DNA from 4 places in the Paenibacillus sp. GCM10027630 genome. Region 3 is predicted to be linked to each of the others. Evidence: riboswitches for the same ligand, from Rfam matches in the RefSeq annotation. Region 3 holds a riboswitch; each other region holds the start of a gene.
The links. A riboswitch is a leader RNA that binds a small molecule or an ion and turns the genes downstream of it on or off. The one in region 3 is predicted to bind cobalamin.

Region 1: another riboswitch for cobalamin. It lies ahead of ACFQ0C_RS17060 (ABC transporter substrate-binding protein); the one in region 3 lies ahead of ACFQ0C_RS22710 (ABC transporter substrate-binding protein).
Region 2: another riboswitch for cobalamin. It lies ahead of cobJ (precorrin-3B C(17)-methyltransferase); the one in region 3 lies ahead of ACFQ0C_RS22710 (ABC transporter substrate-binding protein).
Region 4: another riboswitch for cobalamin. It lies ahead of ACFQ0C_RS38725 (energy-coupling factor ABC transporter permease); the one in region 3 lies ahead of ACFQ0C_RS22710 (ABC transporter substrate-binding protein).

What each region holds. Positions count from the first base shown of each region.
Region 1 covers NZ_JBHTGY010000035.1:62,964-66,143, forward strand. The annotation lists gene ACFQ0C_RS17050 (aspartyl-phosphate phosphatase Spo0E family protein) at 103-369, shown strand; gene ACFQ0C_RS17055 (hypothetical protein) at 740-1,285, shown strand; cobalamin riboswitch at 1,323-1,517, shown strand; gene ACFQ0C_RS17060 (ABC transporter substrate-binding protein) at 1,707-2,735, shown strand; gene ACFQ0C_RS17065 (FecCD family ABC transporter permease) at 2,736-3,180, shown strand, end outside.
Region 2 covers NZ_JBHTGY010000010.1:241,896-245,075, reverse strand. The annotation lists gene cobJ (precorrin-3B C(17)-methyltransferase) at 1-1,121, opposite strand, end outside; cobalamin riboswitch at 1,534-1,762, opposite strand; gene ACFQ0C_RS05945 (hypothetical protein) at 1,878-2,057, opposite strand; gene ACFQ0C_RS05940 (helix-turn-helix domain-containing protein) at 2,500-2,868, shown strand; gene ACFQ0C_RS05935 (hypothetical protein) at 3,109-3,180, shown strand, end outside.
Region 3 covers NZ_JBHTGY010000047.1:17,870-21,049, forward strand. The annotation lists gene ACFQ0C_RS22710 (ABC transporter substrate-binding protein) at 1-1,543, opposite strand, end outside; cobalamin riboswitch at 1,761-1,956, opposite strand; gene ACFQ0C_RS22715 (hemerythrin domain-containing protein) at 2,039-2,581, opposite strand; gene ACFQ0C_RS22720 (LLM class flavin-dependent oxidoreductase) at 2,730-3,180, opposite strand, start outside.
Region 4 covers NZ_JBHTGY010000098.1:253,272-256,451, forward strand. The annotation lists gene ACFQ0C_RS38720 (ABC transporter substrate-binding protein) at 1-1,117, opposite strand, end outside; cobalamin riboswitch at 1,380-1,571, shown strand; gene ACFQ0C_RS38725 (energy-coupling factor ABC transporter permease) at 1,715-2,482, shown strand; gene ACFQ0C_RS38730 (energy-coupling factor ABC transporter substrate-binding protein) at 2,479-2,763, shown strand; gene cbiQ (cobalt ECF transporter T component CbiQ) at 2,760-3,180, shown strand, end outside.

The DNA.
Region 1 (3,180 bases), on a different contig from region 3:
CAACCTCGTGAAAAACTGGTATCTTTATATAATAAGAGTTTCATAGATTTGGTCATATATGAGACTTTATATCTAAAGATATGCATCAAGGAGGGATGAATAGTGGCTTTTCCGGAATATCAGCTTCGGCATTCTCTAAATGTTGGTTGGATTCGTGAAAAGGATCAGCAGGCCAAGTGGTTTTTTGGAACAAAGAAGCAATCATCTACCGTCTTATCTTTAGAAGAAGAAATTTACCATTTACGTCGTGACTTAGAGCAGCTGGTCCATCATGAGAAGAGTTTAACCTCTCCGAAGGTAGTGGAAATCAGCATGATGCTCGATACTAAAATAAATGAATACATGACTCGAACTAAGAGGAACCGATAACTCGGTTCTTTTTTTAATCTTAATAGAACTTATATGTTTCGGGGCTCCCCGCAAAGTATCTGAATCAACTTCGAAGCAAAACCCCACTTTGTGGGGATTTTTTAATTGATAAACATTTAAAGGAGGGGCTGGCCGCACAGCGTAGAACATGAGAGGGAATTGCTGTGGGGTGGAGAAGCCTAAGCGTCCGCTTTTCGGAATGCTTTTTTATTTTTGTTTAAAGGCCTGCTTAGAGCGCAATTTTTGTAGAAACTACTTTTTTATGGTAAGATGTGAGTTGTGATTTATAGGATCGGACCGTGTATCGAACAGTTACTACCTATGCATAAAAGCAGTGTTCCTAAAGGGAATACTTGCAGGAGGAGAACAGATGAAAAGGAATTTCACGTTAATTATTATGTTGTTATCATTATTTGCATTGGCAGGCTGTGGTGGAGGTCCGAAAGCGGATGTTCCTATTTTTATGATGGCTCAGAACGGGGTTCCTAATGAAATAGCGGACAAACTGCAGGCAGATTTGAAAACTAAGGTAGGGGAAGCTCCAACAGTAAGTGTGCTGACAACGCCTATTTTTTCGATGGAGAAGCTGATTGTCGAAATTGCTGCCGGGGATAATGGAATTCTTATCGTACCGATGGAGCAGTTTAAAGCAATTGGTCAGCAGGGCGGTTATGTGAGTCTGGATGCTGTTGCCAAGGCGGAGGATTTTCCTGAGGGTGTGCTTGAGCTGCCTGTAGATAGTAAGGATAGTAAGGAAGGCAAAAAAGAGAAGCACTTATATGGCATTCCTTTGGAACATACCAAGTGGTTTACGGATCTTAAAGTGAACGGTAAGGATTTAGTTGCTTTTGTGCCGGCTAACGCTAAAAATCAAGACAAAGTCATGCAGGTTATAAAAGTAATTGCTCAGAAGTAAGTTTTCGAGTTTGCGAGCTTAGAGAGCTTCTAAATAATTTTATAAGCTTTGAACAGGTGCCTGTGAGCAGATGCCCATAGGTTAAAAGGGAAGCCGGTGTGAATCCGGCACGGTCCCGCCACTGTGAATGAGGAGTTCCTCAAGAAAGCCACTGTTCTGTGTAAGGAACGGGAAGGCGAGGAAGCTTCATACCCTCATGAGTCAGGAGACCTGCCTGTTCGGATAGAGACTGTCTCTTTCGAGGAAAAAGGAGCGTCACGCACAAATGATCAAGGGCTCAACCTGAGCCTTTCTTGTTGTTTGAGGCGTTTGCGCCCTTTGGGTCCTTTTGGTTAAGGAGCTGGAGGGTTTTTTCGTGTAAAAGAGGGAGTCAGTTCTATACATAACGGTGTAGGCTGAGTAATTAAGTAAGGGGGAAGACATGAATATTTTTAGAGGAAGCAAATGGATCATCGGCTTGCTGGGGCTTGCTTTGATAGGAAGCCTTGCCGGATGTGGTGGCACACCAGCACCTGGAGGTTCGACCAAGGCAGGAGATACCAAGCAGGAGGGGCAAGCCCAAGCCGGACAAGGTCAGCCGGCAGCTCCGCCAGCTAATGCTAGCAAGGCAACCGTTTATCCCTATAAAGTTAAGGATGCGACAGGAAAGGAATTTACCTTTGATAAGGCTCCTGTTCGAATTGTTTCTGTATCGCCAAGTGAGACTGAAGCGCTGTTTGCACTCGGTTTAGGGGATCGAGTAGTTGGAGTTTCGGATTTCTGTGACTATCCTGCCGAAGCAGCGTTGAAGCCGAAGATGGGCGGTATTGTGAAGCCGAATGAAGAGTCGTTGATCGCAGCGAATGCGGATATCGTGCTTTCTGGAGTTTCCCTTAAAGTCCCGGTTGTTGAACAGCTGAGAGGCTTGAAGGTTAATGTGTTTAAGGTCGAGCCAAAAACGATGGATGATGTGATGAACAACCTGCTGATGTTTGGTCAGTTGTTTGACAAGCAGGGGCAGGCGGAGGCGCTTGTTGCATCCATGAAGGAAAAGCGCTTGAAGGTCACCGATGCTGTAAAGGATTTGAAGCCTGAGCAGAAGAAAAAGGTATTTATAGAGTTTTCACCAGGCTGGACGGTTGGAAAAGGTGAGTTTATTGATGAGTTGATTACGTTGGCCGGAGGCATTAATGTGGTTTCGGACAAACAAGGTTATATGGAGATTAATGGGGAAAAAGTAATTGCAGATAACCCTCAGGTTATTTTGTACCCAGACAATTTAATTGATGAAAAATCAAAAAAGACATTGGATCAGGTGATTAAGGAACGCAGCGGATGGGGAGGGATTGAGGCTGTTAAGACCAACCGCTTTGTCGGCTTGGATAAAAATCTTATGAGTCGTCCCGGTCCTCGTATGGCTGATAGCTTAGTCGATATTGCCAAAGGAATTTATCCGGAGCTGGTGAAGTAGATGAAACGTAAGCTGATGTTGTGGGGAGGAGTAGGGATGCTTCTCCTTCTTCTTTCCGTTACGGTCAGCTTGTCGATTGGAACAGTCCGGCTGCCGCTTGTACAGGTATGGGGGATATTAGCCCACCATTTGCCGTGGATAGGTGTAAATGTTCCCGTCGATTGGCAGCCAGCTGCGGAGCAAATTATATGGCGGGTACGCTTGCCCAGAGTGCTGCTGGGAATATTGGTGGGCGCAGCGTTAGGTGTAGCTGGAGCGGCATTTCAAGGAGTGCTGCGCAACCCGCTGGCAGATCCATATACGCTGGGAGTTTCCTCAGGCGCTGCTCTAGGGGCATCGTTTCTAATCTTGTTCGGCTTGCAGTTTGCTTTTTTTGGCTCATGGACGGTACCTATTGTCGCTTTTGCCACAGGAGCAGTTTCACTGCTAACGGTTCTGCTGCTGG
Region 2 (3,180 bases), on a different contig from region 3:
TCGCGCTCTGCTCCTACCGCTAGCGTACCGCCTGCGCTACCGAGCGTGGCCTCACGCTCCGCAGCAGCCACCGCTACCGCTCCGCTTCCGCGCCCAGGCGCCGCCTCGCGCTCTGCCCTTACCGCTAGCGTACCGCCTGCGCCACCGAGCGTAACCTCACGCTCCGCAGCAGCCACCGCTACCGCTCCGCTTCCGCGCTCCGGCGCTTTAACGACCGCCTCTGCCTCATCGGCATCGTCGTCCTCCTCAAAAGCCCAGTCCTCATCGCCGTCATCGACTGGCTCCGAGTCCCATTGCTGCAACGCCCAAGGCTCCGCCTCCTGCTGCAGCCGCTGATGCGGACGGAGCGGCTGTACATCCGCTCCCAAAGTATACTTGCGCTGATAACCGCGCGGTGTAATCATCAATCCATCGTACACTGTGGTAGAAGAGTTCCCGATGATAACCGTAGTGAGCATGCCGATATCATGATCAAGCATATCGCGCAAATTCGTCACCACTACATGCTCCCGCTCCCGGTAGGCGCTTTTCACAATCCCTACAGGTGTTTCCGGCGAACGGTACTTCAGCAATATTCGCTGCGTCTCTACAATTTGCCGGGTACGCCTGCCGCTGCGCGGATTATACAAAGCAATTACGAAATCGGCCTGACCTGCGGCATCGACACGTTTGGCAATAAGCTCCCATGGTGTCAAGTGATCGCTCAGACTAATGGTGCAGGCATCGTGCATGACAGGTGCTCCGAGCAATGAAGCAGAGGAGTTGATTGCTGAGATGCCCGGAATAATCTCAACTTCAACGCCACCCTCTCTACGCCAGCCTTGTTCCATCAACACCTCATACACAAGTCCGGCCATCCCGTACACACCTGCGTCACCACTGGAGATTACAGCAACCTTTTTCCCCGCTTCCGCCTGCCTTACCGCCTCTTGAGCACGACTAACCTCTTCAGTCATCCCTGTACGGACAATCGCCTGATCGGTCAACAGCCCGCGAATCAGGTCCACATAGGTGTTATAGCCAATAATTACCTCGCTCTCCTGGAGCGCTTCACGAGCCCGTTTGGTAATATGCTCAAAGCTTCCCGGCCCGAAGCCGATAATAAGCAATTTTCCCGCCATCCAACCCACATCCTTTCCTTAATTATATAATCATCTGGAACTGACAAGTCTTTTATATTCACACCGGCAGCAAATCTCTATTTCTTTTAGAGGCAGGTCAAAAAGTCCCCTTTTGTTCACGAAGTATCTCAGGAAGCTTGCATTCACCTTCGAAGTCCGGTGCTCATGTAGATACTACCCAAACTCCGCTCCTCCTTCTTCAGGTTCTTGCAAATTTCTTAATTTTAGATAAGCCCTCGGCACCTACGGACATCAGCTTGTAACGTTTTCAGAAACGACAAAAAAAGCATTTCCAACATATGTGTTAGAAATGCTTGGGCATCGCAGACCATAAAAAACACCGGACGATAACAGTGCCTTATTTACAAAAGGTAAGCGGATTTCTAACACCTCCCCAAATCCTCGTAGGTCAACAGTGTTTTCAAAGCAGGCAGGTCTCCTGACTTAGAACAGCATCCTCCGACTACCTTCCCGGATTATTGGCCCTATGGGCTCCAGTGGCAACATTATCGGAACATGTACCGAATCATTCGAATCGGTGTTCTTACAGTGGCGGGTCCGTGCCGGATTCTCACCGGCTTCCCTATTAAGCTGTAGAAGAAAAACTGTCTACATACAGCACCTCTTTTAATAAAATATTGAGTTGTCCAGTGCAATCATATCATTCAAGACAAAGCTTTGTCTATAACACTATGAAGCTATGGGAGGACAACTCGCATTATGTATTTTATTTGGCATGATGCGGCTGCTGGCAGCTCAGGCTTTTTGCCGGCGAAGCGAAGGCTCTGTTGAATTCCAGACATCAGGGTATTGTAGTGAGAGAGGCTCCGTCTTGCTCGTATGATCCATGCGGTTCCACTGCTCATATTTTTCAATTGGAATATTAAGCTGCTTCAGAATTAAGCGGATATCTAGACTCGTCTTTGTTCGTTCCATTGGCTTCTCCACTCTCCATCTTTGAATTACTTAATGATAAGAATCTTTTAGACACTATTATAACGAACGCACATAAAAAAAAGTGTCACTTGATGGGATTGGTTTAAACTTAATTGCTATTATTTTTGTCGAAACTTTAACCGATCACAATTACATAATTGTCCGTCCCATTAGGAAAAAATTAGCGTAAATCATCCTATTTCCTTATGTACAGCCACTTCTTGCAGTTTGCTCAACAGCTCTATATAGAGTATTTTTTTCCAAATCAAGCACCCTTATCTCTTAAACATTCGGACCCTTCTGTAGTTTCGTCAAGCTTCCACAAAAGGGATAGTTAATATATCGACATAATTCCCCCATTGCGCCCCATGTTTATTGATTAGAATGCAAAAAGTAATGTATAATTAGTGATAAGATTACCTTATAGGTTAGGAGGTACAACGTGAACTTCGGTAATCGAATCGTCGAGCTTCGTAATGAAAAAAAGCTGACTCAGGAAGAACTAGCGCGCAAATTAGAAATTACCCGTGCCTCGCTTTCCCATTATGAAAATAACCGCAGAGAGCCCGACCATGAAACAACGCAAAAGCTGGCCAACTTCTTCAACGTATCTGTTGATTATTTATTGAGTCGAACCAAGGATCCCAAAGCGTCTGTGTACCTCGAAACCAGTGCGTTCACTGACAGTCTGGAGTTATCCGATCAGGAAATTTTGAAAAGATTCAATTTAACTATTGACGGTAAAGCATTAACTATAGAAGAAGCGCGACGTTTCATTGCATTTATTCGTGCGGAACGATCCATGGGTTAACTATCTTTTTACAAAACCAAACAAGAGGCTGTTCCTGCTAATGGGGATTAGCCTTTTTTTCATTTGTCAGTTGCCTAACTTTTTAGAAAAATGATTGAAATTCAAGTCATTTCATGCGAGAATATATTGATACAAAAAGTATCATTTTTCATAAAAAAACTAAGACTATCCACTTTATTGATACACAAGGTATCATAATGAACCAATTAGATATTGCTCAAATGGGGGTCATATCAAGCGATGAAAAGGATCGGAAAGAGGGGGATTTTCATTCTCAGTAATAAAGATATCCAAACCTTTGTGAAACGGTTG
Region 3 (3,180 bases):
TCACTTTACTGTTATAGGCAGCGCCCCAACGTGTATTATTGAATAAATAAATGATCGGAACATCCTCCTGGACGCGGGTTTGGATCTGTTTAGCCAAATCCACTTGTTTCGCAGCATCGAATTCCGAAGTCAATTGACTGATTAGCTTATCCACCACGGGATTGCTGTATCCCCCGTAATTGGATGCAACGCCTGATTGGTAGTAGGAGTACAATTGACCGCCAATATCGCCGGTTGCCGTTCCGCAAGAGCAATAAGTAGCCGTATCAAAATTGCCGTCCAGCATCATTTGGTTGGAGGCCGTTGTTTCGACCGGATTTAATTCAATCTCAACGCCTACATTTTTGAGCTGCGATTGCAAAGCTACTGCCAATGGTTGAAAAACCGTGTAAGTCAACATTTTCAGCTTCAGCTTTTGCCCGTCCTTGGCACGGATTCCATCAGAGCCTTTCTTCCAGCCAGCCTCATCCAGAAGCTTCTCGGCTTTGGCCTTGTCCGTCTCTGTACCTGTCGAAATCGCATATGGAAGTCCCGCCGGGAAATGCCCTGTAGCTTTGGACGCAAATCCGCGGCTAACACCTTCGATAAGCTCCTTGCGGTCAACGGCTAAATTCAGCGCAATCCGAACATTTTTATCTTGAAGCGCCGGTACCTTTTTCATATTCAACCATAGATTAGTCGTCTGTCCGATTGGGAAGTAAGTGGCGAATTTCGGGTCCTTCTCGTAAGACACCCGCTGTTCAACTTCCACGTTCATATCCGCATCAGCATCGCCATTCTTCAATGCAAGCAGCCGCGCTTGTGCGTCAGCTCCTAATCTTGCCTCCAGCCGCTGCAGCTTAGGCTTTTCTCCCCAATATCCAGGAAACGCTTCAGCAATGAGCAGTTCGCCTGGAGTAAACTGAATAGGCTTCATAAAGCCAGTCAGATCGGCTTGTGAATTAAACTTATCTCCGAGACGATTCGCTTCCTCAGCATTATGTATTGCAAATCCGTTCAGCTTGAAAATAAAGTTAGGGTCTGGCTTAGGTGTTTTGAGCTGTAGATGCAGGCTGTCTTTTACGATAAACTCAACACCGCCAATTTGTGAGGGTCCCCGTTTATTAAGCTTCTGATGACGCTCCAGTGCCGCTTTTACCGCAGCAGCATCCATGACCGCACCGCTCCAAAATTTTACGTTAGGCTGTAATTCCACTTCCCACAGTGTTGGCTCCAGGTTTTTCCAAGATTTCGCTAACCATGGTCTTATAGATCCATCATCATTAAGCATAACGAGAGGTTCAGCAATTCCATCTGATGTAATCCGCTGTGCATCAATATGGACAGGATCCAAAGAGCGGGGCATATTTAAGGTGACGTATTTTAACACCTGCTCCTTGGCCTCTCCGGCAGCGGACGCATCTTTGGTATCTGTGGACTGACCATTACCGGTTGGCCTGGTGGATGATGAGCTTTGGCAAGCCGACAATGTGACTAAAATAATAACAATAAGTGCAAGAAAACCGCTGTACTTTGGACGACTGGAATTGGATCTGGATCTCATAAAAAAATTGCCTCCTGATTTACCTAGTTTATTCGTAATAATTACAATTAAAATCTTACTCATAATTCTTTGCTTCGTCAATACATACTTAAAAACAAAAAATACATACAAAAAAAAGACATCCCTACCTCAGAAAAAAAAGGTAAAGATGTCCTGTTTATATATGATGAAATAAACGACGGTCGTCTAAACACTTCCCTATCTTCCGTAGGTCAAAGCAGTGTTGTCAGAACAGGCAGGTCTCCTGGCTCCGGAATTCACATCATAAGCGGCCTTCCCAATCCTTGTGCACAAAGATCAGTGGCATTGTCGCTATGACTCCTCCGTTACAGTGGCGGGACCGCGTCGGTTTTACACCGAACTTCCCTTTTAAGCTTCAGCAAGCTGAAGCACCTTGTTCCCACAAATATTCAATTGTTAAAATAATAAATATAGCTCAAGCTATTGTAGCACAGTAAATAATGGAAGTCATCCGAAGTTCATAAATTTAAAAGTTTAATCATATGAAAAATAATGAATATCATTGGATACTTGGTCAGTCATTGGATTAATGAGCCGCTCCTCCTGCTCCAAATGCTTTATTAGAATGCGACATGCATGAGTCAAATAAGCCGCCGCTTGTTTCACAGGCATTGCTTCCGAATCCGATTTCAGTGCATGCACAGCTCTCAAGAAGGCGTCCATGTAATTCATCGCCAATTGATGATCCTTCTCCAGATCACATAAGGTCGGTGTGACCGAAAGAGCATTATGTCCTTGGCAACAAATATTCAGCAATGGAAATAGCTCCCGCTCCTCCCACTCTGAGTGCCGATTCAGCTCTTCCTTGAATCCCATTGTCCAGAGTCTTAGATGCAGTAGAGAGCTTATCGCACGATTCTTGTCGGCCTCCTGCTCCGTCTGACTCGCCTGGTTTTCCAAATCCATCAGAACCTGCAGCAATTCGGCATGGTCTTGCTTCAAACGGTCCAGCAGCTTAGGCAGCTCAGCTTCAAGAGCAATCTCCGAAGCAGCCTGTGATTTGCAGGGCATGCTCATTTTTAGGGCCTCCAATCAACCTGTTATTTTCCTTATACCATACAGATTACTCCTGTACCCCTTGTTTGTATGTATAAAATATCACACCACTTACTAATTAATAAAAGGGCAACCATGAGGTTACCCCTAAACCTATATATTGAATTATCTATAAGGTCACAGATTCTTTAAAAGTCTGCTGACGGATCAAGGCTGCAGGATGACCATTCGGAGTCAGATGGATACCTTTGCCGAACAGGCGCTCACGGAAGGTCCCCTCCTCGTATTCGGTACGATACAATCCCCTTCGCTGCAACTCAGGGATGACCAGCTCGATAAATTCGCGGAAAGACCCTGGAGAAAGAAACTGCGTTAGGTTAAAGCCATCTATCCCTGTTTCCTCCACCCAGTACTGGATTTTATCAGCAACCTGCTCCGGTGTTCCTGCAATAAAGAACGGCGACTGTCCGCCTAGCCTTTTGAAGGTTTCGATAATTTCGCCCACTGTTTTTTTATTATGCTTGGTGAATCTTGACGCAGCCGTCTGGCCGTGATCGGTTTCCACATATTCCAGATAGTCATCAGGGCCGTAACGGGATAAATCATAGCCGCTGGAGCCT
Region 4 (3,180 bases), on a different contig from region 3:
GCTTGATCATATCAGCTGCGGCAATCGCAAGAGATTGGCGGGTAACGTCGTTCGAAGGATACAAGAGACTGAATTCGGCCTTCAAGGAGCCCTTTTCGAGAATGCCGTCTCCGTTGCTGTCCTTCCAACCGTCATTGGCAAGGATTTGCTGCCCTTCTTTTAAATTGGCATCAGTGATGACCACTTTCGGATTAAACCAAGGCAAACCGTCATTGATGGTAAATGCCGGCGTTCCATGTCCTTCCAGTACTCCTTGTACAAGAGCTTTTCTGTCGATAGCGATATTAATAGCTTTACGGATGGATAATTGAGAGGTTACATCATTACCTATCGGATTGCCGTCCTTGGTTTTGGCGCCGGACTTTACGTAAGGGAACATGATTCCGCGATTGTCTACAGTACGGGCAGTCTCCAGCCGCATCCCGGTGACAGGCTGTTTACTGAATGCAGCGGGAATATAAGAGACATCAACCTTCCCGGCCTTTGCTGCTGCATATGCTGCATCTTCACTCAGAAACAAGAAGGTCAGCTTTTGGAACACAGGTTTGGTACCGTAATAATCCGGATTAGCCTCTACGATGACTTGCTGTCCTTTGTCCCACTGCACAAGCTTATAAGGCCCTGACCCTATAGGCTTCTGGGCATAATCCTTACTATGGGCATGCTTGGGTACGATTCCAGTCGCGACTAGCATTTGAATAAAAGTGGAATTAGGTTCTTTTAAAGTAAATTTTACACTGTAATCATCTACCGCCTCTACACTCGACACGTAGCTGAGATCAATGGACGAACCGCTCTTGGACGCTGTCTCGTAGGTATACTGGACATCTGCAGCCGTCAAGGGTTTACCGTCAGAAAACTTGGCGTCCTTACGCAGCTTAACTGTCCAAACCAATCCACCATCTCCGATTTCATAACCAGTAGCCAGATCATTTACAACTTTCAGATCAGAGTCCCTCTTCAGCAGAGTACTCTGGAAAAGCGGAGAGCCATAACGTCCCCAACCTGTTGTAGGATCGAAGCCAGCTTCCGGCTCACCACCGACTGCCAGAACCAATTCGTTAGCAGCTTTAGACGATTCTTCCTTCGGTTTCGCTGTACAACCGTTCATTACCATTGCTGCAATCAAACTGATAATAAAAATAAATGCAAATCTCTTTCTCACACTATCCCACTCCTAATCCTTTTTATCTGTTTTCATGTCCACAAGCCTATGATGAATTCACGAATAGAAAAATCACCCAGTAGCACGAATCATTAAAATAGTAACACACTTGAAATTCCGAGTCACTACCCCGTGTTATTTTTTCAAAAAATTATGTTACAAAAAAGGAATTAGCCTGTTCATATCGAATAGACTTAGATTGCAGCTAAAAAAATCGCATATTTACTAGTCAGGTGCCTTTGTATTAAAAAAGGATAACAGGGAATCGGGTGCAAATCCCGAGCGGTCCCGCCACTGTAACCGGGGAGTTTTTTTCCAATGTATCACTCGATGAACGCATATCGGGGAAGATGGAGAATGATGAGGAGCCGGGAGCCAGGAGACCTACCTGATTAGCACACCCACAGGCCTTCGCGGAAAGGAGCGGTGTACGAACATGGATTCAGCTTCTTCCACCTGCTGTCGTCTATTGCCGCGTACCCATAACCAATTCCAAAGGGATTGGTTTTTTAGTTTTTTCACCTATTTTTGAATCAGGAGGATTTCACAATGCAAACAAAAAAATGGCTAAGCACTTCACTCTTAGTGTTGGGATTTACGGTGTACCTGACATTTAATGAGCCTCAATCGGCCTATGCTATGCACATTATGGAAGGATTTCTGCCTGTAGGATGGGCTATTTTCTGGTGGGCGGTCTTTATTCCTTTCTTCATTCTAGGCCTAAGAGCTTTAACCCGAATTACGAAGGAAACTCCGGAGTTGAAAATTATGCTGGGATTAGCGGCAGCCTTTACCTTCGTTCTCTCGGCGCTCAAAATCCCGTCCGTAACGGGGAGCAGCTCCCATCCGACAGGAACAGGTCTTGGTGCTGTTATGTTCGGACCGTTGCCTATGAGTGTACTCGGCTCTATCGTCCTATTGTTTCAGGCGCTGCTTCTGGCGCATGGCGGCTTAACCACCCTTGGTGCTAATGCCTTTTCGATGGCCGTTGCCGGTCCAATGGTTGGTTACGGCGTCTATAAATGGATAATGAAAAGCACAGGAAAACAACGGCTTGCCATCTTTTTGGCTGCGGCGCTTGCAGATCTGTCCACTTACGTCGTTACAGCGTTCCAGCTGGCAATTGCTTTTCCAGCAGAGGTAGGCGGAATTGCTGCGTCCTTCGGCAAATTCGGAGCGATCTTCGCCTTTACACAGATTCCTCTCGCAATCAGCGAAGGGTTGCTCACTATCTTGATCTGGAATTGGCTGCAAGCTTACAGCTCAGAGGAATTATCATTGCTGCAGCGTAAAATGAAAGGAGTTCAAAAATCATGAAAACCGGCACTAAGAACGCTTTAATTATAAGTGCAGTTATCCTCTTAGCTGCTCTCCCTTTATTACTTGTCAATGGGGAATTCGGGGGCGCAGACGGGGCTGCCGAGGAAATGATTGCAACGCTGTCTCCTACTTACAAGCCTTGGTTTACCCCATTATTGGAGCCGCCTGCAGAAACTGAAAGTATGCTGTTCGCCTTACAAGCGGCACTGGGGGCAGGCTTCATTGGATATGTAATCGGGTTGTTCAAAGGAAGAGCTACCAAAACAAAAACACAATGATCAAATTCATCGATTCACTCTCTTACAATAACAAGCTGCGGACCGTTTCTCCCATGTGGAAGATCGGGTTTGCAGCCGTTCTATTTCTGTTGTCTTACTTGTCCCATCCTGTCACACAGCTTGTTATAAGCGGCTGGTTGTTTGTATGGACAGTCAGCTATGCCCAAATACGGCCCAAATATTATTTGCGGCTGATCGCTGCCCCCTGTTTGTTTTACGCAGCCAGTGTTCCAGCCATCCTTATTGAATTTCAACGTTCAACTGAGCTGTCGACCCTTGCACAAGCGAGCACCATACTCTTTACATTTCTACATTGGACAGCCTTTTTGACTGACAATGGAGTGCATACAGCCATTATTTTACTCACACGAATAATAGCCTGCTTGTCATGCATGACCTTTATAATGCTGACCACTC